Regions from separate parts of the Streptomyces pimonensis genome, predicted to be linked through region 1. Evidence: riboswitches for the same ligand, from Rfam matches in the RefSeq annotation. Region 1 holds a riboswitch; each other region holds the start of a gene.
What was found. Region 1 has a riboswitch for cyclic di-AMP ahead of KYY02_RS31405 (M23 family metallopeptidase). Riboswitches for the same ligand answer to the same signal wherever they lie in the genome.
Positions count from the first base shown of each region.

Region 2: it holds a riboswitch for cyclic di-AMP, as region 1 does, so the genes downstream of both, KYY02_RS01885 (C40 family peptidase) here and KYY02_RS31405 (M23 family metallopeptidase) in region 1, are expected to answer to the same signal.
Region 3: it holds a riboswitch for cyclic di-AMP, as region 1 does, so the genes downstream of both, KYY02_RS23735 (transglycosylase family protein) here and KYY02_RS31405 (M23 family metallopeptidase) in region 1, are expected to answer to the same signal.

Region 1 is NZ_JAHWZY010000055.1:13,711-21,022, reverse strand. Features, by position in the region: gene KYY02_RS31420 (bifunctional acetate--CoA ligase family protein/GNAT family N-acetyltransferase) at 1-2,214, opposite strand, end outside; gene KYY02_RS31415 (HPr family phosphocarrier protein) at 2,386-2,667, shown strand; gene KYY02_RS31410 (GntR family transcriptional regulator) at 2,821-3,516, opposite strand; gene KYY02_RS31405 (M23 family metallopeptidase) at 3,696-4,472, opposite strand; cyclic di-AMP (ydaO/yuaA leader) riboswitch at 4,485-4,649, opposite strand; gene KYY02_RS31400 (M16 family metallopeptidase) at 4,850-6,238, opposite strand; gene KYY02_RS31395 (M16 family metallopeptidase) at 6,235-7,312, opposite strand, start outside.
Region 2 is NZ_JAHWZY010000001.1:373,645-380,956, reverse strand. Features, by position in the region: gene KYY02_RS01895 (M23 family metallopeptidase) at 1-601, shown strand, start outside; gene pcrA (DNA helicase PcrA) at 633-3,110, opposite strand; cyclic di-AMP (ydaO/yuaA leader) riboswitch at 3,351-3,523, shown strand; gene KYY02_RS01885 (C40 family peptidase) at 3,532-4,707, shown strand; gene KYY02_RS01880 (hypothetical protein) at 5,013-5,366, opposite strand; partial or broken gene KYY02_RS01875 (C40 family peptidase) at 5,752-5,942, shown strand; gene KYY02_RS01870 (LuxR C-terminal-related transcriptional regulator) at 5,957-6,670, opposite strand; gene KYY02_RS01865 (ATP-binding protein) at 6,667-7,312, opposite strand, start outside.
Region 3 is NZ_JAHWZY010000027.1:5,341-12,652, reverse strand. Features, by position in the region: gene KYY02_RS23755 (Ppx/GppA phosphatase family protein) at 1-44, opposite strand, end outside; gene KYY02_RS23750 (DUF501 domain-containing protein) at 41-574, opposite strand; gene KYY02_RS23745 (FtsB family cell division protein) at 605-1,081, opposite strand; gene eno (phosphopyruvate hydratase) at 1,182-2,462, opposite strand; gene KYY02_RS23735 (transglycosylase family protein) at 2,695-3,423, opposite strand; cyclic di-AMP (ydaO/yuaA leader) riboswitch at 3,428-3,596, opposite strand; gene KYY02_RS23730 (transglycosylase family protein) at 3,802-4,818, opposite strand; gene KYY02_RS23725 (cytochrome P450 family protein) at 5,017-6,279, opposite strand; gene KYY02_RS23720 (nucleoside triphosphate pyrophosphohydrolase) at 6,462-7,312, opposite strand, start outside.

The DNA.
Region 1 (7,312 bases):
GGGGTAGGCGGGGATGAGGTGGGCGTCCTCGGGAGGTACGGCGGGAGCCGGCGGGCCGCCGTCGACGGCCGTGCGGGTGCGGTCCGACACACCCGCACGGATCGGCGCACCGCTGCCGGCGGACGGCGGGACGCCCGCGGCGGCCGGGGGCTGCATGGCGCCGGACGGCCGGGACGCCGTGCCCGCCCCCGGCCGTGTGCCGGTGCCTTCCCCGTGTCGCGGTGCGGCGTTCGCCGCCTGCCGCGCCGTGCCCGTCACCGTCTGCGGCGCGGCGCCGGTCGCCGACGGGGGTGCCGTGCTCGTCGCGGCCGACAGGGCCTGCGCGAGGCCGCCGAGTTCCACGTGGACCACCAGGACGGGCTTGGACGGGGTCGCGGCCGCGGCCGAGCGCAGGGCCCGCGCCAGGTCCGCGTCGCCGACCGGGCCCTCCCCCACCGCCGGGATCGCCGTCACGACGACCGCGTCGCTCGTGTCGTCGGCCAGTGCCTGGGAGAGCGCCGCGTGGAAGTCCGCCGCCGAGGCGGCGGTGGTGAGGTCCAGCGGGCGGTGCGGGCGCAGCCCCTCGGCGAGGCAGGCGTCGTAGGTGAGCAGGCCCAGGGACTCGGAGTTGCCGAGGATCGCCACCCGGGGGCCGGCCGGCAGGGGCTGGCGGGCGAGCAGCAGGCCCGTGTCGACCAGCTCGGTGATGGTGTCCACCCGGACCACCCCGGCCTGCCGCAGCAGCGCGGACACCGTCGCGTGGGGCAGCCTGGTCGCCCGTACGGCGTGCCCCCGGGGTCCCGCTCCGTGGCGTGCGCCCTGGACCACGACCAGCGGCTTCGCCGCCGCGGTCCGGCGGGCGAGACGGGTGAACTTGCGCGGGTTGCCGATGGACTCCAGGTACATCAGGACGACGTCGGTGTCGGGGTCCTCGTACCAGTACTGCAGGAGGTCGTTGCCTGAGACGTCGGCCCGGTTGCCGGACGACACGAAGGCGGACACGCCGGTGACGCCGGTGACGCCGCCGCCGCGCCGGTGCAGGCGGGACAGCAGGGCGACGCCGATGGCGCCGGACTGGGCGAACAGCCCGATCCGGCCCGGGCGCGGCATCTGAGGGGCGAGCGAGGCGTTCAGCCGTACGGCCGGCGAGGTGTTGATGACGCCGAAGGCGTTCGGGCCGATGATCCGCATCCCGTACGAGCGCGCCTGCCGTACCAGGGCGCGCTGGCGTTCACGTCCGTCGGGGCCGGACTCGGCGTAGCCGGCGGAGACCACGACGAGCCCCTGCACGCCGTGCTCGCCGCACTCGGCGACGGCCTCGGGGACGTGCTCGGCGGGCACCGCGACGACCGCGAGGTCGACGGGCCCGTCGATGTCCCGCACCGAGCGGAACGCGGCCACCGAGCCGAGCTCCTCCTCCCCCTCCCCCAGCGCCTTGTTCACGGCGTACAGCCGGCCGCTGAACCCGGTGTCCCTGAGGTTGTCGAGGATGCTGCGGCCCACCCCGCCGGGCGTGCGGCCGGCGCCGACGACGGCCACCGAGCCGGGGGCGAGCAGCCGCTGCACCGAGCGCGCCTCGGCACGCTGTTCGCGTGCGTGCTGCACGGCCATGGAGCGGTCGGTGGGCTCGAGGTCGAACTCCAGGCGGACGACCCCGTCCTCGAAGCTGCGCTTCTGGGTGTACCCGGCGTCGGTGAACACCTTGATCATCTTGCTGTTGGCGGGCAGCACCTCGGCCGCGAACCGGCGGATGCCGCGCTCCCGCGCGACGGCGCCGATGTGTTCGAGGAGGGCGGAGGCGACGCCCCGGCCCTGGTGGGCGTCCTGCACGAGGAAGGCGACCTCGGCCTCGTCGGGGACGGGAGGGGCGGGCGTGGAGCGCCCTGCGGCAGCGGTGGCGGCGGGCGACGGGCGGGAGGAGGCGGGCGTGCCGTCGGCGCCGATCCGGTCGTAGCGTACGGTGGCGATGAACTCGCCGCCGACGGTGGCCGCGAGTCCCACCCGGTCCACGAAGTCGTGGTGCGTGAAGCGGTGGACGTCCTTGGCGGACAGACGAGGGTAGGGCGCGAAGAAGCGGTAGTACTTCGACTCGTCCGACACCTGCTCGTAGAAGCTGACCAGGCGCTCGGCGTCATCGACGGTGATGGGGCGGATGCGCGCGGTGCCGCCGTCGCGCAGCACCACGTCGGCTTCCCAGTGGGCGGGGTACTCGTACCGGTCCGACGAGGTCTGCATGGGCCCAGAGTACGGCTCGCGTACGGCGACGGCGCGAGGCAGTCTGTGGTGGACGACAGCCGGACCGAGGCCGCGGTCCGGCCGCCACCGGGAGCGGACGCCGCCCCCGGGCATGCTTCACGATGTGGGAAACTGGTCTAGACAACCCTGAACAGTGAAGGGCAGCAACACATGGCTGAGCGCCGCGTCAACGTCGGCTGGGCCGAGGGTCTCCACGCCCGCCCCGCCTCCATCTTCGTCCGAGCCGCCACGGCCGCAGGCGTCCCGGTGACGATCGCCAAGGCCGGGGGCGACCCGGTCAACGCGGCCTCCATGCTGGCCGTCCTGGCCCTGGGCGCCCAGGGCGGCGAGGAGGTCGTCCTCGCTTCCGACGCCGAGGGCGCCGACGCCGCCCTGGACCGTCTGGCGAAGCTGGTCTCCGAGGGCCTCGAGGAGCTCCCCGAGACCGTCTGAGCATTCACGACCACGGGAGTCGTCTCCTCGACGGACGCCCGTCCGTCTCACCGAAAGGCCCGCCCGGACCACCGGACGGGCCTTTCGCTTTCCCTTTTCCAAGCAGCACGAATAACCCCCGGAATTACTCCCTCTTTGTATACGGCAGCCGTGTTAATGCCGGAGACCCGTCATGTTTACGGCATGTTGCGAGTTCCTCACCCGGTCCGCGCGGCCGGCGCCGGAGGCGAAACGCAGGCGGTGCCCGGCGCTCGCGCGCTCGGTGTGCAGCGCCGTGACGGACCGCGCGCGGTCGCCGTCGCCGCGCGCCACGGCGTCCACGATCGCGCCGTGCTCCGCCCAGTACCCGACCGGATCGGACGGACCCTCGGCGGCGTACATCCAGGCGATCTTGTGCCGCAGCTGGGTCAGCGCCGAGGTCAGCGCCGGGCTGCCGGTGGCCTGGGCGAGCGTCTCGTGGAACCAGCCGCTCAAGGAGCGCAGATCGTCGCTGTGGCCCTGACGGGCGCGTTCCTGCCCCAGCCGGACCAGGCCGCGCAGCACCTTCAGATGGGCCTCGGTGCGGCGCTGGGCCGCGCGGGAGGCGCCGAGCGGCTCCAGCAGCATGCGCATCTCCAGCAGGTCGGCGGCCTCCTGCTCGGTGGGTTCCGCGACGCACGCGCCCGCGTGCCGCCGGGTCACCACGAACCCCTCGGCCTCCAGCGTGCGCAGCGCCTCCCGGACGGGGACGCGGGAGACACCGTAACGGCGGGCGAGGACTTCCTCGGTGAGCCGGCCGCCGCGCTCGTGGACACCCGCGACGATGTCGTCCCGGATCGCCGTGCACACCGAGTGCGCGGGAATACGCATGACCGACCTCCGCTTAATCCCCGTGAAACGTCGACGATTGACGTGTGTTCCGTGACTCTATTCCAATCAGCGGGAATTCACGACGGCGGACCGGAATCCATGCGCGTTTTTCGGACGAGCGCCGACCGGAAACACCGGTGCCCCGGCTCGGGGAGCCGGGGCACCGGGAAGTCCTCGGGTCAGAGGCTGACGCCGTGCGCGCGGAGGTAGGCGACGGGATCGAGGTCGGAGCCGTACTCGGCCGTCGTACGGGCCTCGAAGTGCAGGTGCGCGCCCGTGACGTTGCCGGTGGCGCCGGAGAGGCCGATCCGCTGCCCGGCGGCGACCTGCTGGCCCACCGAGACGCCGATGGACGACAGGTGGGCGTACTGGGTGTACGTGCCGTCGTTCATCCTGATGACGACCTGGTTGCCGTACGAGCCGCCCCAGCCGGCCTCGACGACGGTGCCGATGCCGACCGACTGGACGGGGGTGCCGCTCGCGGCGTGGAAGTCGACACCGGTGTGGCTGCCGGAGGACCACAGCGAGCTGCCGGCCCGGTAGCTGGTCGAGACGTACGAGCCGGGGATCGGGGAGACGAAGGTGCTGAGGCGCTCGCGCTCGGCCTCCCGCGCGGCGCGCTCCTTCTCCGCGCGGGCCTTCGCGGCGGCCTCCTCGGCGGCCTTCTCGCGCGCCGTCTCCTCGGCGGCCTTCCGCGCGGCGGCCTCGGCCGCCTCCCGGGCGGCCTCGTGCTGGGCGGCCGCCTGGGCCTCTATCCGCTCGGCGACCGCGTCGCCCAGGGTGACGACGGGCGTGAGGCCGGTCTGCGCGGCAGCGGGCTCGGCGGCGAGTGCGGGAGCCGCGAGGGAGCCGACGACGCCGGTGGTGGTGAGCGCCGCGACGCCCGCCGCGCGGGCGGTGCCGCGCTGCATCCTGCTGGGACGACGGTGCTTGCCCGGGGCGCGGGTGAACGCCATGTACAGGCTGGTCCTTTCCTTCCCTCTCGCCTACCGGGTTAGCTGACGGGTTCGGAGCAGGAAGGTCTCCTACGGGCCCCCTCGCGACACGCGCGGGCGTCCGATTCACCCCAGGGACGTATGTGGGTCCCCGGCTCCCCTGGCTCGCGCCGTACGGGGACTCGGCGATGGCTGTCCGGTGCCGCGGGTGCGGCGCACTGACCGACGAACAGCCCGGACGAAGCTATGCGGGACGCCTCCCGATCCTCAAACGGATCCGGGTTTTTGTAGCGCATCCCACAGGGCAGACAGGCAACCTCCGCCCCAATTCGGGCATACGAGGGCCCTGGTGGCTCTCCTGCCACCAGGGCCCCGAGCGTGTGCGCCGTGGCGGCTCGCTACTCGGCGGTCACGACGGTGACTTCGCCGATCCCGAGGGCCTCCACCGGCGCCTTGATCTGCGCCGCGTCGCCGACGAGGACCGTCACCAGGCGGTCCACCGGGAAGGCGTTCACGACGGCCGCGGTGGCCTCCACGGTGCCGGTCGCGGCCAACTGCCGGTACAGGTCCGCCTGGTAGTGGTCGGGCAGGTACTGCTCGACCTGGTCGGCCAGGGTGCTCGCGACGGCCGCGGCGGTCTCGTACTTGAGCGGCGCCACACCCACGAGGTTCTGCACGGCGACATCGCGTTCGTCGTCGGTGAGCCCTTCCGCGGCGAGCGTGCGCAGCACCGTCCACAGGTCGTCGAGGGCGGGTCCGGTGTTCGGGGTGTCGACGGAGCCGCTGATCGCCAGCATCGCCGCGCCGGCACCGTCCGGGGCGGACCTGAGGACCTGCCCGAACGACCGTACGCCGTAGGTGTATCCCTTCTCCTCACGCAGCACGCGGTCCAGGCGGGACGTGAGGGTGCCGCCCAGGCAGTACGTGCCGAGCACCTGCGCGGGCCACACGCGGTCGTGCCGGTCGGGCCCGATGCGGCCGATCAGCAGCTGCGTCTGGACGGCGCCGGGGCGGTCCACGATCACGACGCGGCCGGTGTCGTCCGCGACCACCGGTGGGACGGGCCGCGGCTGGGCCGGGGAGCCGGCCCAGGCGCCCAGGGTGCCGCCGAGCAGCGCGTCCAGGTCGATGCCGGTGAGGTCGCCGACGACCACGGCGGTGGCCGTGGCGGGGCGGACGTGCTTCTCGTAGAAGGTGCGCACGGCCGCGGAGTCGATGCCGGTGACCGTCTCCTCGGTTCCCTGGCGGGGGCGCGACATGCGCGAACTCGCCGGGAACAGCTCCTTGGAGAGCTCCTTGGCGGCGCGGCGGGAGGGGCTGGCCAGCTCGTGCGGGATCTCGTCGAGGCGGTTGCGGACCAGCCGCTCGACCTCGCTGTCGGCGAACGCGGGCGCCCTGAGCGCGTCGGCGAGCAGCCCGAGGCCCTTGGTGAGCCGGGAGGCCGGCACCTCCAGGCTGAGGCGGACGCCGGGGTGGTCCGCGTGCGCGTCCAGGGTGGCGCCGCAGCGCTCCAGCTCGGCGGCGAACTCCTCGGCGGAGTGCTTGTCGGTGCCCTCGGAGAAGGCCCGCGCCATGATCGTGGCGACACCGTCGAGACCGTCCGGCTCGGCCTCCAGGGGCGCGTCGAGGAGCACCTCGACGGCGACGACCTGCTGGCCGGGACGGTGGCAGCGCAGCACGGTCAGGCCGTTGTCGAGCGTGCCCCGCTCGGGGGCCGGGAAGGCCCAGGGCTTGGCGTCGCCCGCCTGCGGCCGCGGGTGGAAGTCCATCGTGGCGAGCTCGGTCACTTCGCCGTCTCCTCGTTCTCGTCGGCGCCGGCAACTGCGGCGGCTTCCTCGGTGTCCTCGCCCTCCGGGGCGACCGGCTCGTAGACGAGCACCGCGCGGTTGTCGGGGCGCAGGCGGGCCTTGGCGACCTCCTTCACCTCCTCCGCCGTCACCTCCAGGACGCGCTGCACGGCGGTCAGGGCGAGCTGCGGGTCGCCGAACAGGACCGCGTACCGGCACAGTTCGTCGGCGCGGCCGGCGACCGTGCCGAGCCGGTCGAGCCACTCGCGCTCCAGCTGGGCCTGCGCGCGCTCCATCTCCTCCGCCGTGGGACCCTCCTCGGCGAACCGGGCGAGCTCCTCGTCGATGGCGGCCTCGATGACCGGCACCTCCACGTCGCCGGACGTCTTCACGTCCAGCCAGCCCAGGGAGGGCGCCCCGGCCAGCCGCAGCAGGCCGAAGCCGGCGGCCACGGCCGTGCGGTCGCGCCGTACCAGCCGGTTGTAGAACCGCGAGGACTCGCCGCCGCCGAGGACGGTGAGCGCCAGGTCGGCGGCGTCACACGCACGCGTGCCGTCCTCGGGCAGCCGGTAGGCGGCCATCAGCGCACGCGCGGGGACCTCCTCCTCCACGATCTCGCGCAGCTGCCCGCCCATGACCTCGGGCAGCGAGCCGTCGCGCGGGGCGGGCTCGCCGTCGTGGGACGGGATGGAGCCGAAGTACTTCTCGATCCAGGCGAGCGTCTGCTCCGGGTCGATGTCGCCGACGACGGAGAGCACGGCGTTGTTCGGCGCGTAGTACGTACGGAAGAACTGGCGCGCGTCCTCCAGGGTGGCCGCGTCCAGGTCCGCCATCGAGCCGATGGGCGTGTGGTGGTACGGGTGGCCCTCCGGGTAGGCGAGGGCGGTCAGCTTCTCGAAGGCCGTGCCGTAGGGGACGTTGTCGTAGCGCTGGCGGCGCTCGTTCTTGACGACGTCCCGCTGGTTCTCCATGGACTCCTCGTCCAGGGCGGTCAGCAGGGAGCCCATGCGGTCGGCCTCCAGCCAGAGGGCGAGTTCCAGCTGGTGGGCGGGCATGGTCTCGAAGTAGTTGGTG
Region 2 (7,312 bases), on a different contig from region 1:
GACGACCGCGGCGGACGCCCGGCCGGTGAAACCCTCCACCGCCAACAACAAGCTGGACACCCAGGTGGAGAGCGTCGCCGCCGGCGCCGACGACTTCGCCGACCGGGCCAGCCGCACCCAGGAGCGCATCGACCTCGAGGCGCAGCAGGCGGCCGAGCGCAGGGAGGCCGCCGAGGAGGCGGCCCGCAAGGAGCGGCTGCGGCCGAAGTTCGCGCTCCCGGTCGTACAGCACGGTCTCAGCGCCTACTACGGCCAGTCCGGCATCAACTGGATGTCCGTCCACTCCGGTATCGACTTCCCCGTCTCGTACGGCGCGACGGTGATGGCCGCGACCGACGGCACGGTGCGCACCCAGTACAACTCCGCCTACGGCAACATGATGATCGTGACGGCGAAGGACGGCACGGAGACGTGGTACTGCCACCTCTCCAGCTACCAGGTCGCCTCCGGTACGACCGTGAAGGCCGGCGACCCGATCGCGTTCTCCGGGAACTCCGGCAACTCGACCGGTCCGCACCTGCACTTCGAGGTGCGCCCGGGCGGCGGCTCGGCGATCGACCCGCTCGCCTGGTTCCGCAGCCACGGCCTGGACCCGTCGTAGGGTTCGTCCCCCGACGGGTCCCGGCGGACGGCTACAGCTTCTCCACCGGCGCGTACCGCAGCAGCAGCCGCTTGGGCTTGGTGTCCCCGAAGTCGATCGTCGCCTCCGTGTTCGCGCCCGTGCCCTTCACCGCGACCACGGTGCCGAGGCCGAACTGGTCGTGGGTGACCCGGTCCCCGACCGCCAGCGCCACCACGGGCTTCTCCGCGGTCCGCCGGGTGGCGAAACCGGAGGCGCCCGACGCCGACGAACGGGAACGGGACGACGACAGCGACGCCGCCACTCCCGACGCCGGACCGGAGGACACGGGCGCGCTCGCCCCCGTCCGCTTCCACTCCAGATGGGCGGCCGGGATCTCCTCCAGGAACCGCGAGGGCGGGTTGTAGGACGGCTGACCCCACGCGCTGCGCAGCGTCGACCGGGTCAGGTACAGCCGCTCACGCGCGCGCGTGATGCCGACGTACGCCAGGCGCCGCTCCTCCTCCAGCTCCTTGGTCTGGCCGAGGGCGCGCATGTGCGGGAAGACGCCGTCCTCCATGCCGGTGAGGAAGACGACCGGGAACTCCAGGCCCTTGGCGGTGTGCAGGGTCATCAGGGTGATGACGCCGGAGCCGTCCTCCTCGTCGGGGATCTGGTCGGAGTCGGCGACCAGGGCGACCTGCTCCAGGAAGTCGGACAGCGTGACCGCCTCGCCCTCACCGCGCTCCTGCTCGAACTCCAGGGCGACGGCGGCGAGCTCCTGGAGGTTCTCGATCCGGGTCTCGTCCTGCGGGTCGGTGGAGGCCTGCAGCTCGGCCAGATAGCCGGTGCGTTCGAAGATCGCCTCCAGGACCGTGGCCGGGCCCGCGCCGGACTCGACGACCGTACGAAGGTCCTCCATGAGCGTGTTGAACCGCTTCACGGCGTTCGACGACCGCGCGGCCATGCCGTACGCCTCGTCGACGCGCTTCAGCGCCTGCGGGAAACTGATCTTCTCGCGCTGGGCGAGGGCGTCGATCATCGCCTCCGCGCGGTCGCCGATGCCCCGCTTGGGTACGTTGAGGATGCGGCGCAGCGGCACCGAGTCCTCGGGGTTGGCGAGCACCCGCAGGTAGGCCAGGACGTCCCGGACCTCCTTGCGCTCGTAGAAGCGGACGCCGCCGACGACCTTGTAGGGCAGGCCGACGCGGATGAAGACCTCCTCGAAGACACGGGACTGGGCGTTGGTGCGGTAGAAGACGGCGACGTCGCCCGCCTTCGCCTCGCCCGCGTCGGTGAGGCGGTCTATCTCGTCGGCGACGAACTGGGCCTCGTCGTGCTCGGTGTCCGCGACGTACCCGGTGATCCGCGCGCCCGTGCCGGCGTTGGTCCACAGGTTCTTGGGGCGCCGCGACTCGTTGCGCTCGATGACGGCGTTGGCCGCGCTCAGAATGGTCTGGGTGGAACGGTAGTTCTGCTCCAGCAGGATCGTGGTCGCGTCCGGGTAGTCCTCCTCGAACTGGAGGATGTTGCGGATCGTCGCGCCGCGGAAGGCGTAGATCGACTGGTCGGCGTCACCCACCACGCACAGTTCGGCGGGCGGGACCTCGGCCTCGGACGGTACGCCGGCGGGGTGCTCAAAGGTGCCGACGAGTTCGCGCACCAGGGCGTACTGGGCATGGTTGGTGTCCTGGTACTCGTCGACCATGACGTGCCGGAACCGGCGGCGGTAGTGCTCGGCGACGTCCGGGAAGGCGCGGAGCAGATTGACCGTCGTCATGATCAGGTCGTCGAAGTCCAGCGCGTTCGCCTCGCGCAGCCGGGACTGGTAGAGCGCGTAGGCCTGGGCGAGGGTCTTCTCGAAGCCGTCGGCCGCCCGGGCGGCGAAGTCCTCCTCGTCGATCAGCTCGTTCTTCAGGTTGCTGATCCTGGCGCTGAAGGACTTCGGCGGAAAGCGCTTGGGGTCGAGGTCCAGGTCGCGGCAGACCAGGGCCATCAGCCGCTTGGAGTCGGCGGCGTCGTAGATCGAGAACGACGACGTGAAGCCGAGCTTCTTGCTCTCGCGACGCAGGATGCGCACGCACGCGCTGTGGAACGTCATGACCCACATGGCGCCCGCGCGTGGGCCGACGAGCTGCTCGACGCGCTCCTTCATCTCGCCCGCGGCCTTGTTGGTGAAGGTGATCGCGAGGATCTGGCCCGGATGGACGTGCCGCTCGGCCAGCAGGTGGGCGATGCGGTGGGTGAGCACGCGGGTCTTGCCGGAACCGGCGCCGGCCACGATGAGCAGCGGGGAGCCGGAGTGCACGACGGCGGCGCGCTGGTTGTCGTTCAGCCCCTCGAGGAGCGCGGCGGCGTCGATCACTGGGCGCGGGGCGCCGTCACGGTAGTGGGTGTCCCGTTCCGGCGGCAGGTCGAACTTCCCGCCGAACAGGTCGTCCGGGATCGGCTCCGGTACGTGCTCGTCCTCGGGCGGTGGCGGGGGCTCGCCCTCGGGGCCCCGCTGGGCCTGGAGGTCCGCCAGGAAACTGTCGTCAAAGAGGCTGCTCATCGCTCTCCGAGTCTAGGGCGCTCCACCGACAACCCGGGGCCACCCCGGGAACATCCCCGGCTTCCGGCGGCCTGAACGGGTCCCTCACCCTCCAGGAACACCGTCTCACCCTGAGTCACCCCGCGCGCGAGGTCACGAAAATGTATCGGGCATATCACCCATCAACCTTCACAGGGGCCACACCGGTTGGCTACGGTGCGGGCGGGCCGCACGACCCCCACCGGCGAACCTCGCCGGGCCGCGCGGCCTCCGCCGAGTCCGTCCCTGCCCCTCGCGCGGCAGCCGGAGCCGGGGACCCACCGAGATCACGGGGTGAATCGGCCCACTCCCTCGCGGAGCGGCCGTAGGGCAACCCTTCCAAGCACCCGCCCGAACCCGACAGCTAACCCGGTAGGCGGAGCGTGGGAAGGAGTCGCCTCCCTTGGCGTCGCACCGCAAGTCGCGCACCCCCGGCATCCGCGTGGCAGGCATCCGGCCCCCGGCCCTCGCCACGGCCGCCCTGGCCTCCGTGGCCCTGCTCTCCCAGACGGCCACCGCCGCCCCCTCCGACGACGGCAGGCCCAGCCTGGAGGAGGTCGAGAAGAAGGTCGACGACCTCTACCGCCAGGCGGAGTCGGCGACCGAGAAGTACAACGCGGCCAAGGAGCGGACCGCGAAGCAGCGCAAGCAGGTCGACACGCTCCTCGACGACGTGGCCAAGCGCACCCAGAAGCTCAACGACGCGCGGGAGGAGCTGGGCTCCTTCGCCGCCGCCCAGTACCGGACCGGCTCCGGTATTCCCGACACCGCGACCTTCCTGCTCGCACACACGCCGCAGGACGTCTTCGACCAGCGTCAGGTGCTGGACCGGATCACCGGCCGCCAGAAGAAAGCGGTCGACGACTACGTCGCCCAGCAGTCCGAGACGATGAAGAAGCGCCGGGAGGCCACCGAGAGCCTCCGAACGCTCACCGAGGCCCAGGGCGATCTGAAGACGGCCAAGGCCACCGTCCAGAAGAAGCTCACCGACGCGCGTGAACTGATGGCGAAGCTGACCGCCGAGGAGAAGGCGCGGCTCGCGGCGATCGAGAAGGAGAAGCAGGAGGAGGCCGCCCGCAAGGCCGCCGAGCTCGCCCGGCAGCAGGCGGAGCAGCGGAAGGCCGAGGAGAGGACCGCCGCCCGGCAGGACGGCGGCACGTCGGGCGCCCCGGCCCCGGCCCCGGCCGCCTCACCGTCGACGCCGACGGACTCCTCGTACGCCACCAAGGCCGAGAGGGCCCTCGCCTTCGCCCGCGCGCAGATCGGCAAGCCGTACGTCTGGGGCGCCACCGGCCCCGGCTCCTACGACTGCTCCGGCCTCATCCAGGCCGCCTGGAAGGCCGCCGGCATCACCCTCCCGCGCACCACCTACGACCAGGTCGACGCGGGCACGACGGTCCCCGTCTCCCAGGCCCGGCCCGGTGACCTGGTCTTCTTCTACGACGACATCACCCACGTGGGCCTCTACATCGGCAACGGGATGATGATCCACGCGCCGAAGCCCGGCACGTACGTCCGCGAGGAGTCCGTCTACTACGACGGCGAGTCCTCGGTCCACAGCGTGGTCCGCCCCGCCTGACCTGTCCGGGGGCACGGAGCCCGGCGGGCTCTCCCGGCATCGGAGCATGTCCGGCCCCGTCCCCCCGTCTCCTTTCCGCGCCTGGTGGGCGCGGCGTTCGCCGGCGGCCGGCGCCGCCGTGAGGGCGACCGGCACCGTGCCGGTCGCCCTGCACCCGGCGGGGCGCGGGATCCTCTCCCGGGTCGGCCTCGTGCCGGCCTGCGCCGCCCGGCCGGGGCCGGCGGCGGAGTTCGCTCTGCGGCTGTTGTGGGCGGCGGTCGCCGCCGCGCGGGCCACGGTCACGTCCGGCCCCGTGGAGGAAGGGGTCAGGTCCACAGCACCGCGATGAAGACGTTCGCCACGGTCAGCAGGCCGACCAGGCCGAACAGGCCCTTGTCCACCTTCCCGTCGTCCCGCTTCACGTAGACCAGGCCGAGGATCACGATCAGCAGGGCCAGCTTCACGCCGATCTTGATGTTGTCGACGGAGTAGTCCTGGGCCTGGTTGAGGCCGACCAGGACCACACCGGTGACCAGCATCGTCAGCGCACCGTGCAGCATCGCGGGGACGAAGCGGGCGGTGCCCTGGCCCATCGCCTTCATCTGGGTGAGGAAGCCGCCGAGGAGCGACGCGATACCGATGATGTGCAGACCGACGAAGAGGTGGATGAGTACGTCCATGGGGCCGGAGCCTAGCCACAGCCACTTCGTAGCACTCCGGCACCCTCGTCCGTCCCCCCTTCGCCGCATCGGTCACCACCCTGAGTGAAGACGGTGAAGCCAGGACGGGGTTCCTGTCACTTGCGGTCACCCGACGGTCCGCTCACGCCACTTCCGCACAACCCGTTACCGGGCCCGCGCGGCCGGGCCTAGGGTCCTTCCCGGGTGACCGGCTCTCCACCGCCGTCCGGTACAGGGACGACATCCGGGCACCACCGCCGAGAAGGTCCGGCGGCGGACGGCTTCCCCCCGTGCCTCCGCCGCCGGGCCGCGGGACGGCGGCCCGCTCCGCGCGGTCGCCGGGAAGGACGGGCGTCCGGGTGGCAGCGCACCGCAGGACCCGACAGCGCGCATCGACACCGGCCGCCGCATCCCCCGCTCCGAACTCCGCCCCGGTGACCTGGCCTTCTTCTGCTCCGGCATCAGCCACGTCGGCGTCCACGCCGGCGACGGCCGCATGATCCACTCCCTGAACCCCTCGGCCCCGGTCCGCGTGGCCCCATCGACGAGACGTCCTTCGCGGGCGCCACGCGCATGGTCCGAGGACCTGCTCAGACCAGGCGCCGAGCCGTCGCCCAGCGGGTCAGTTCGTGGCGGTTGGACAGCTGGAGCTTGCGCAGGACCGCCGAGACATGGGACTCGACCGTCTTCACCGAGATGAACAGCTGCTTGGCGATCTCCTTGTAGGCGTAACCGCGGGCGATCAGCCGCAGGACCTCCCGCTCGCGCTGGGTGAGGCGGTCGAGGTCCTCGTCGGCCGGCGGGGCGTCGGTCGAGGCGAAGGCGTCCAGGACGAAGCCGGCCAGCCGCGGCGAGAAGACCGCGTCCCCCTCCTGGACCCGGAAGATCGAGTCGACCAGGTCGGTCCCGGTGATCGTCTTGGTCACGTATCCCCGCGCACCGCCCCGGATCACCCCGATCACGTCCTCCGCCGCGTCCGACACGGACAGGGCGAGGAAACGGACCGGCTGCTCGGCGTCGCCCATCAACGGGGCGCAACGGCGCAGCACTTCGACGCCGCCGCCACCGGGCAGGTGCACGTCGAGCAGGACCACCTCGGGCCGGGTCGCGGTGATGACCGTGACCGCCTGGTCGACGTCGGCGGCCTCGCCGACCACCTCGACGCCCGTCTGCGCGGTCTGTCCTATCTCCGCCTGGACACCCGTGCGGAACATGCGGTGGTCGTCGACGAGGACAACACGCACATGACGCCCGGCACCCTCCGCCGCTCCCGTCGTTCCGTTCGCCTCGGTCGGCTCGCTCATGACGTCTTCTCCGCCCTCTCCATCTCCAGCTCGACCTCCGTGCCGCCGTCCGGCACCGCGCGCAGCCGCGCCGTGCCGCCGTTGCGCTCCATGCGGCCGATGATCGATTCCCTGACGCCCATGCGGTCGGCGGGTATCGAGTCCAGGTCGAAGCCGGGGCCGCGGTCCCGGACGGACACGAAGACCGTCCTCCCCTCGACCTCGGCGTAGACCTGCACCGCACCTCCCTCGCCACCGTACTTGGCGGCATTGACCATCGCTTCACGCGCGGCCTGCATCTGTGCGCTGATTCTGTCGTCGAGCGGGCAGTCGCCGACGACCACCACCTCGAGGGGGACGCCGTGCTTGTCCTCCACCTCGGCGGCATTGCGCTTCACCGCCTCGGCGAGCGTGGTGGGTTCGTCGTCCTCGTCCTTTCCGTTGCCCTCCGGCTTGTAGAGCCAGGCACGCAGGTCGCGCTCCTGGGCCCGGGCCAGACGTCGCACCTCGCCCGCGTCGTCCGCGTTGCGCTGGATCAGGGTGAGGGTGTGCAGCACCGAGTCGTGGACGTGGGCGGCGACCTCCGCGCGTTCCTGGGCCCTGATGCGCATCAGGCGCTCCTCGGAGAGGTCCTGCGTCATGCGCACGAGATAAGGGCCGGCG
Region 3 (7,312 bases), on a different contig from region 1:
CGGATGGAGTTCGTACCGCAGTCGATGGCGGCGACCCGGGTCACTGGCCGTCCTCCTTCACGGGAAGCGTCACACAGGCGCCCTTGCGCCACCACTGGGGCAGCATCGCCAGCGCCTCGTCGCCCAGCGGGTTGACCCCGGGGCCCGCCGCCAGCGAGTGGGCGACCAGCACGTGCAGGCACTTCACGCGGTCCGGCATGCCGCCCGCGCTGGGGAAGCCCTTGAGCTCCTCGATCTCGTCGCGGCGCCGGACGTAGTCCTCGTGCGCCGCGCGGTACGCGGCCGCCAGCTCGGGGTCGGCGGCCAGCCGCTCCGTCATCTCCTTCATCACGCCGTTGGCCTCCAGCGTCCCGATCGCGGAGTTCGCCTTCGGGCAGGTGAGGTAGTACAGCGTCGGGAAGGGGGTGCCGTCGGGCAGCCTCGGCGCGGTCTCCACGACGTCCGGCTGCCCGCAGGGGCAGCGGTGCGCGATGGCGCGCAGCCCGCGCGGGGGCCGCCCGAGCTGCTGCTTGAAGGCCTCGACGTCCGCGTCGGTGGGCTCGGTGCGCGGGGTCGTGGGCGGGGGCGTTTCCATACGTGTCTTTCTGCGGCTTCCAACAGGGGGTCACTGGTCGGCGGCGTCGGCCTTGTCGACGCCGTCCCAGACGTTCGCGTACCAGGGGCGGTCGGCGGCTTCGAGGTCCGTGCGGGACTGTTTCGCCGCACCCGGGTCGATGACGATGTAGCCGGTCTCGCCGGGCATGACGTAGTGCAGCCGCCGACGGATCTCCTGCTCGGCGTAGGCGTCGTCCTGCCAGCGGGCCTTCAGGTCGCGCAGTCGTTCGACCCGTCGGCGGGTCTCGTCCTGCTCCTGCTGGAGGTCGGCGATGTCCGCGCGCTGGGAGACGTACTGCCGCATGGGGTAGGCGAGGGCGACGATCAGGGAGCAGACCACCAGGGCGAGCAGCGCCGCCCGTCCGGTCAACCGGGAGCGGCGGGCCTGACGCCTGGTCTGCGAGCGGTAGACCCGGGCCGCGGTCTGCTCACCGATCAGCCGGATCCTGGTCGCGGTGGAGAAACGGTCCCGGTCCCTGACCGCCATGTTCCGCCTCCGGTTCGCCTTCATACGTGCGTACGTCCCCGCACACGGTACGGGACCGGGTACGGGGACGTACGTACGACGCCGCCTGCAGGGGCGGCGCTCAGCCCTTGAAGCGCGGGAACGCGCTGCGGCCGGCGTACACCGCGGCGTCGTCGAGGATCTCCTCGATGCGCAGCAGCTGGTTGTACTTGGCGACGCGCTCGGAGCGGGCCGGGGCACCGGTCTTGATCTGGCCGCAGTTGGTGGCGACGGCCAGGTCGGCGATGGTGACGTCCTCGGTCTCGCCGGAGCGGTGGGACATCATGCACTTGAAGCCGTTGCGCTGGGCCAGCTCGACGGCGTCCAGGGTCTCGGTCAGCGAGCCGATCTGGTTGACCTTGACCAGCAGGGCGTTGGCGGCGCCCTCCTCGATGCCGCGGGCGAGGCGCTCGGGGTTGGTGACGAACAGGTCGTCGCCGACGAGCTGGACCTTGTCACCGAGCTTGGCGGTGATGGTCTTCCAGCCCTCCCAGTCGTCCTCGAACAGCGGGTCCTCGATGGAGACGAGCGGGTACGCGTCGACGAGCTCGGCGTAGTACTCGGTCATCTCGGCGGCGGAGCGCTCCTTGCCCTCGAAGGCGTAGGAGCCGTCCTTGTAGAACTCGGACGCGGCGACGTCGAGCGCCAGGGCGATCTGCTCGCCCGGGGTGTAGCCGGCCTCCTTGATGGCCTCGAGGATGAGGTCGAGGGCCTCGCGGTTGGAACCGAGGTTCGGGGCGAAGCCGCCCTCGTCGCCGAGGCCGGTGGCCAGGCCCTTGCTCTTCAGGACCTTCTTCAGGGTGTGGTAGACCTCGGCGCCCCAGCGCAGGGCCTCGGAGAAGGACTCCGCGCCGATCGGGGCGATCATGAACTCCTGGATGTCCACGTTGGAGTCGGCGTGCGAGCCGCCGTTCAGGATGTTCATCATCGGCACCGGCAGCAGGTGCGCGTTGGGGCCGCCCAGGTAGCGGAAGAGCGGGAGGTCGCTGGCCTCGGAGGCGGCGTGGGCGACGGCGAGCGAGACGCCGAGGATGGCGTTGGCGCCGAGGGAGCCCTTGTTGTCGGTGGCGTCCAGGTCGAACATCGCCTGGTCGATCAGGCGCTGCTCGGTGGCGTCGTAGCCGACGAGCTCCGGGCCGATCTGCTCGATGACGGCCAGGACCGCCTTCTCGACGCCCTTGCCCAGGTAACGGCCTGCATCGCCGTCACGGAGTTCGACGGCCTCGAAGGCGCCGGTGGAGGCGCCGGACGGGACGGCGGCACGACCCGTGCTGCCGTCGTCGAGGCCGACCTCGACCTCGACCGTGGGGTTGCCTCGGGAGTCCAGGATTTCCCGGGCTACGACGACGTCGATGGACGGCACGAGCATCTCCTTCTTGGATGTGACGCGGGTGAGCAGGACCCCGAAGGGTCTTGCGAGACCGAGCCTAACCGGCTCCGGGCGATCGGCCATCCGGCCGCCCGTCCCGTGGACAGAACCGAGAGTAAATTGTTTCCGAACGAAACAAAGCCGTTCCCGGAAACCCGGCCGTGAAAAACCCCGCCCCGGCGCGTACGGGGGAAGACGCACCGGGGCGGGAGCAGGGGGCGGCCGCTTACTTCAGGTGCAGCTGCTGGCCCGGGTAGATGAGGTCGGCGTCGTCGACGATGTCGTCGTTCAGCTCGAACAGCTGGGCCCAGCCGCCCGCGACGTCGTGCTCGGCGGCGATGGAGCTGAGGGTGTCGCCCTTGACGACCTTGTACTCGCCGTCGCCCTTCTCGACCTTCTCGCCGGTCGGGGTGGTGACGGTCTTCTCCTTGGCCTTCTGCTCGGTCTTCTGCTCGGTCTTCTGCTCGGCGGCCGGACGCTCGGCGGAGCGGGAGGCCTTCTGCCCGCTCTCACGCGTGCCGGTGGAACCGGTGCCCTGCGAGGAGCCGGCCGAGGAGCCGTTCGAGGAGGAGCCGGTGTAGGCGGCACCGGACAGGCTCTTGCCACAGACCGGCCAGGCGCCCTTGCCCTGGCCCGCGAGGACCTTCTCGGCTATCTCGATCTGCTGCGCCTTGCTGGCCCGGTCGGCGGTGGAGGCGTACTGCGTGCCGCCGTACGCGGCCCAGGTGGAGGCGGAGAACTGCAGGCCGCCGTAGTAACCGTTGCCGGTGTTGATGGACCAGTTGCCGCCGGACTCGCACTGGGCGACGGCGTCCCACTCGGAGGCGGTGGCGGCGGAGGCGCTGCCGGCCGCCATCAGCGGGGCGGCGACGGCGGCGGAGGCGACACCGGCGACGGCGATCGCGCGGGTGGCCTTGGACGGACGACGGTGCTTGCCCTTGCCGGAAAACAGCATGGTTGGATCCCCTCACCGACGCCTACGAGGTGAGCTGTCGGGTTCGGGCCGGTTGAGTTGCCCGGCCGCGTCCCTCACGGGAGGCGGCTCCACCCCAAGCCCGATCCGGTGTCAATCACCGGAAGGGGCGCTTACCTTGGGTCCCCCGCTCCTGCCTGCGGCGCATGACGCGACGACTGTTCCCGTGCTGCCGCTGGCAGGATTCGGCGTGGCGGCAGCCGGGGCCCGCGATGGCGAGCGATCACGACCGTAGGCACGCGATCCGCGGAATTTCAAAGACGATCAGGGCTTCTGAGACCTATCTCTCACAGCCTTCAAAGCGGACATTGGCCGCGAATCGTGACGTCAACTGTCGTCGGAGTTACACCCTTTCGGGCGTCACTTTCCGCCCGGTTCGATCCCGACCTCAAGCTCCTGCCCCGGCAGGATGAGGTCCGGGTCGGCACCGACGACCTGCTCGTTCTCCGCGTAGAGCGACCGCCATCCGCCGTCGAGCTCGAGGGAGCCGGCGATGGACGAGAGGCTGTCGCCGGTGCGCACGGTGTACGAGCCGTCGGCTGCGTCGCGCGGGGCGTCGGCACCGCGCGAGGCGTGCCGTCCGGACGAGTCCGCCGCACGGTCCTCCGCCTCGCCCTCCTCGGCACTGATGCCACGATGACGGCCGCCGCTCGCGTCCTCGGTGCCGGTGAGTTCGGAGGAGCCGGTGTTCTGGCCGGACGTGGCCGACTCGTCGCTCCTGGGAGTGGCCGAGGCGGAGGGGGAGGCGCCGGATCCGTCGTCGGAGCCGGTGTCCGATTCCTTCCCCGAGCCGGCCGAGCCGTCGGACTTCGCCGATCCACCGGTCGCACCCTCGCCGTCCTCCGGCTCCTCGGCGCCGGACGTGGCCGACGGCGAGGGCGAAGCGGCCGGATCAGCGGAGTCCGCCGATCCGGACGGGTCCGTGGAGCCGGACGAGCCCGTGAGGCCGGAGGAGCCGGACGAGTCCTCCGCCACACCCGTGTCGATGTCGGCCGGCGCCGAGTCCTGCTCGAGGCCCGCCGTCGGTCCGCAGGTGTGCCAGGCGCCGACCCCCCGGTCGGCGAGGATCCTCTCGGCCACGGCGATCTGCTGACCGCGGCTGGCCTGGTCGGGGCTGGCCGCGTAGTCCAGGCCGCCGTAGCCCTCCCAGTCGTCCTGGGTCAACTGCAGGCCGCCGTAATAGCCGTTGCCGGTGTTCTGGCTCCAGGAGCCACCGCTTTCGCATTCGGCGACCCGGTCCCAGGTCGTGCCGTCGGCCGCGCTGGCGCCGCCGGCCCCGAGGAGCGGGATCGCGATGGCGGAGCCGGTCACTCCGGCCGCGACGAGGAGAGCCGGAGCCTGGCGGGGGCGACGGTGCCGACCGTTCCCGGAGAGCATGCGGAGACCTTTCGCAGAACAGCAACGACAGGTGCGGTGAGTGAAGCCCTGGGCACCGCACTTGATGGGTGAACGTATCGGCAGACGATCACTTGTCACAAGTTCATGCCGCGCAGATCACGTGAAGATCACAGAGCTGAGGGCGTGTCATGTTTACGCTGGCCCACTCCGGGTCACTGCGGACGGCGGTCCGGTCCTTCACCTCCGCGGAGGAGTGAAGTCCACCGGGAGCGTGCGCAGTCCGCGCATGATGAGCCCGCCCCGCCAGCGGAGTTCGGCCGGCTCCACCGCGAGCCGCAGGTCCGGCAGACGCGTCAGCAGGGTGGCGAGCGCGGTCCGGCCCTCCAACCGGGCCAGCGGGGCCCCCAGGCAGTAGTGGATGCCGTGGCCGTACCCCAGATGCTGGTTGTCGCGCCGGCCGAGGTCGAGCACGTCCGGGTCGCCGAACCGCTCCGGGTCCCGGTCCGCGGCGGCGAGCACGACGAGAACGGGGTCGCCGGCCGCGATGCGCTGCCCTCCGATGGTGACCGGCTCGGTGGCGAACCGCCAGGTGGCGAGCTCCACGGGACCGTCGTACCGCAGGAGCTCCTCGACACCGGTCTCCAGCAGCCCGTGTTCCCCGGCGGCGAGGGAGCGCTGCAGGCGGTCGCGCTGTCCGGGGTGGGTGAGCAGGGCGTAGGTGCCGTTGCCGATCAGGTTGACGGTGGTCTCGAAACCGGCGAACAGCAGGATGAACGCCATGGCGGCGGCCTCGTTCTCGGTGAGGTGCTCACCGTGGTCGGAGGCGCGGATGAGGCCGGAGATGAGGTCCTCGCCGGGGGCGGCTTCGGCGGGGAGCGCCTCGCGCTTGCGGTGGATCAGCTCGGCGAGGTAGCCGCGCATCTTCTTCACGGACCGGGCGACCCCGCCGCGCGGCCCCCCGCCGTGGCGGATCATCATGCCCGCCCAGTCCCGGAAGTCGTCCTGGTCCTCGCGCGGGACGCCGAGCAGGTCGCAGATGGCGTAGATGGGGAGGGGGAAGGCGAACTCGTGGATGAGGTCGGCGGAGCCGCTGTCCGCGAACCGGTCGATGAGCCCGTCGGTGAGCTCCTGCACGCGGGGCGCGAACTCGGCGACCCGGCGCGGGGTGAACGCCTTGCTGACCAGCCGGCGCAGCCGGGTGTGGTCCGGCGGGTCGATGTTCAGCAGATGCGTCATCAGCTCCGCCTGGCGCTCCCCGGGGATACCGGTCCTGCCCTTGGCGTGCGCGGGCTCGTCGTGGTGCGCGGGGTTCTTGGACAGCCGGCTGTCGGCGAGGGCCTGCTTGGCGTCGGCGTACCGCGTGACCAGCCACGCCTCCACCCCGCTCGGCAGCCGGGTGCGGTGCACGGGGGCGTGCTCGCGCAGCCATGCGTAGGCGGGATAGGGATCGGCGGCGAACTCCCAGGTGAACAACTCGGGAGCGAGGGGCTGGTCGTGCATGCGGCGACCCTAACGGGCGGGGCGACGGGGCGGCGCGGGAGAGCCCGGTGGCCGGGGTCTCCGGCGGGTGCGGGCACGGGTGCGGGCGCGGGTGCTCGTTCGCGCACCTCCCCGCGCTCCCTCGGGGGCGCGGGCCGGGGACGGGCGGGAAGGGGATGATCCTCCCGCGCCGCACCCGCGCCTCAGTTCCCGCCCTGCCCCTCCGCGGCCCGTATCGCGTCGCGGTACACCCGCGCGGCCGCCCGCAACGCCGCCTCCGGATCGACCCCCACGGCCTCCGCCCGCACCGCCAGCCCCAGCAGCTCGTAACCGACCCCCTGCCCCGTCGGCACCGGCACGTCCAGCCCCGCGGTCCGCGCCCGCGACCCCAGCTTCGCCGCCAGCGCCAGTCCGGGCTGCCCGAGCGGCACCCCCTCCGTCACCGAGCTGCGCCGCTTCTCCTCCGCCTTCGTCCGCAGCCAGTGCGCCTTGACGTCCTCCGGCGTGTCCGCCGTCTCCTCGCCGAAGACGTGCGGGTGCCGGTGGATCAGCTTGGCCACGATGCCCCCCGCCACGTCGTCGACGGAGAACGGCTCCTCCGGGTGCTCCTCGGCGATCCGGGCGTGGAAGACGACCTGGAGCAGCACGTCCCCCAGCTCCTCGCGCAGCTCGTCCCGGTCGCCCTCCTCGATGGCCTCGACGAGCTCGTACGCCTCCTCGATGCCGTACTTCGCCAGACCCTCGTGGGTCTGCCGGGACGACCACGGGCACTCCGCGCGGATGCGGTCCATGACCTGCACGAGGTCGAGCAGCCGGGCGCCCGGCAGGTCGTAGGAGGCGGGCAGCAGCTCCAGTTCGGGCATCCGGACCCGGCCGGTCCCGGCCAGCCGCGCCAGCCCGTCGGTCAGCGCGGGCTCGCCCTCCCCCGTCGCCACGACCACCACCGTCCGCCCGCCCGCGCAGGCGTCGACGATCTCCTCGGCGGTCGGTGACGCCTCCTCGACCGGTACCCCGGCCTCCCGCAGATACGGCAGCTGCGGGTGGGCGCCGTCCG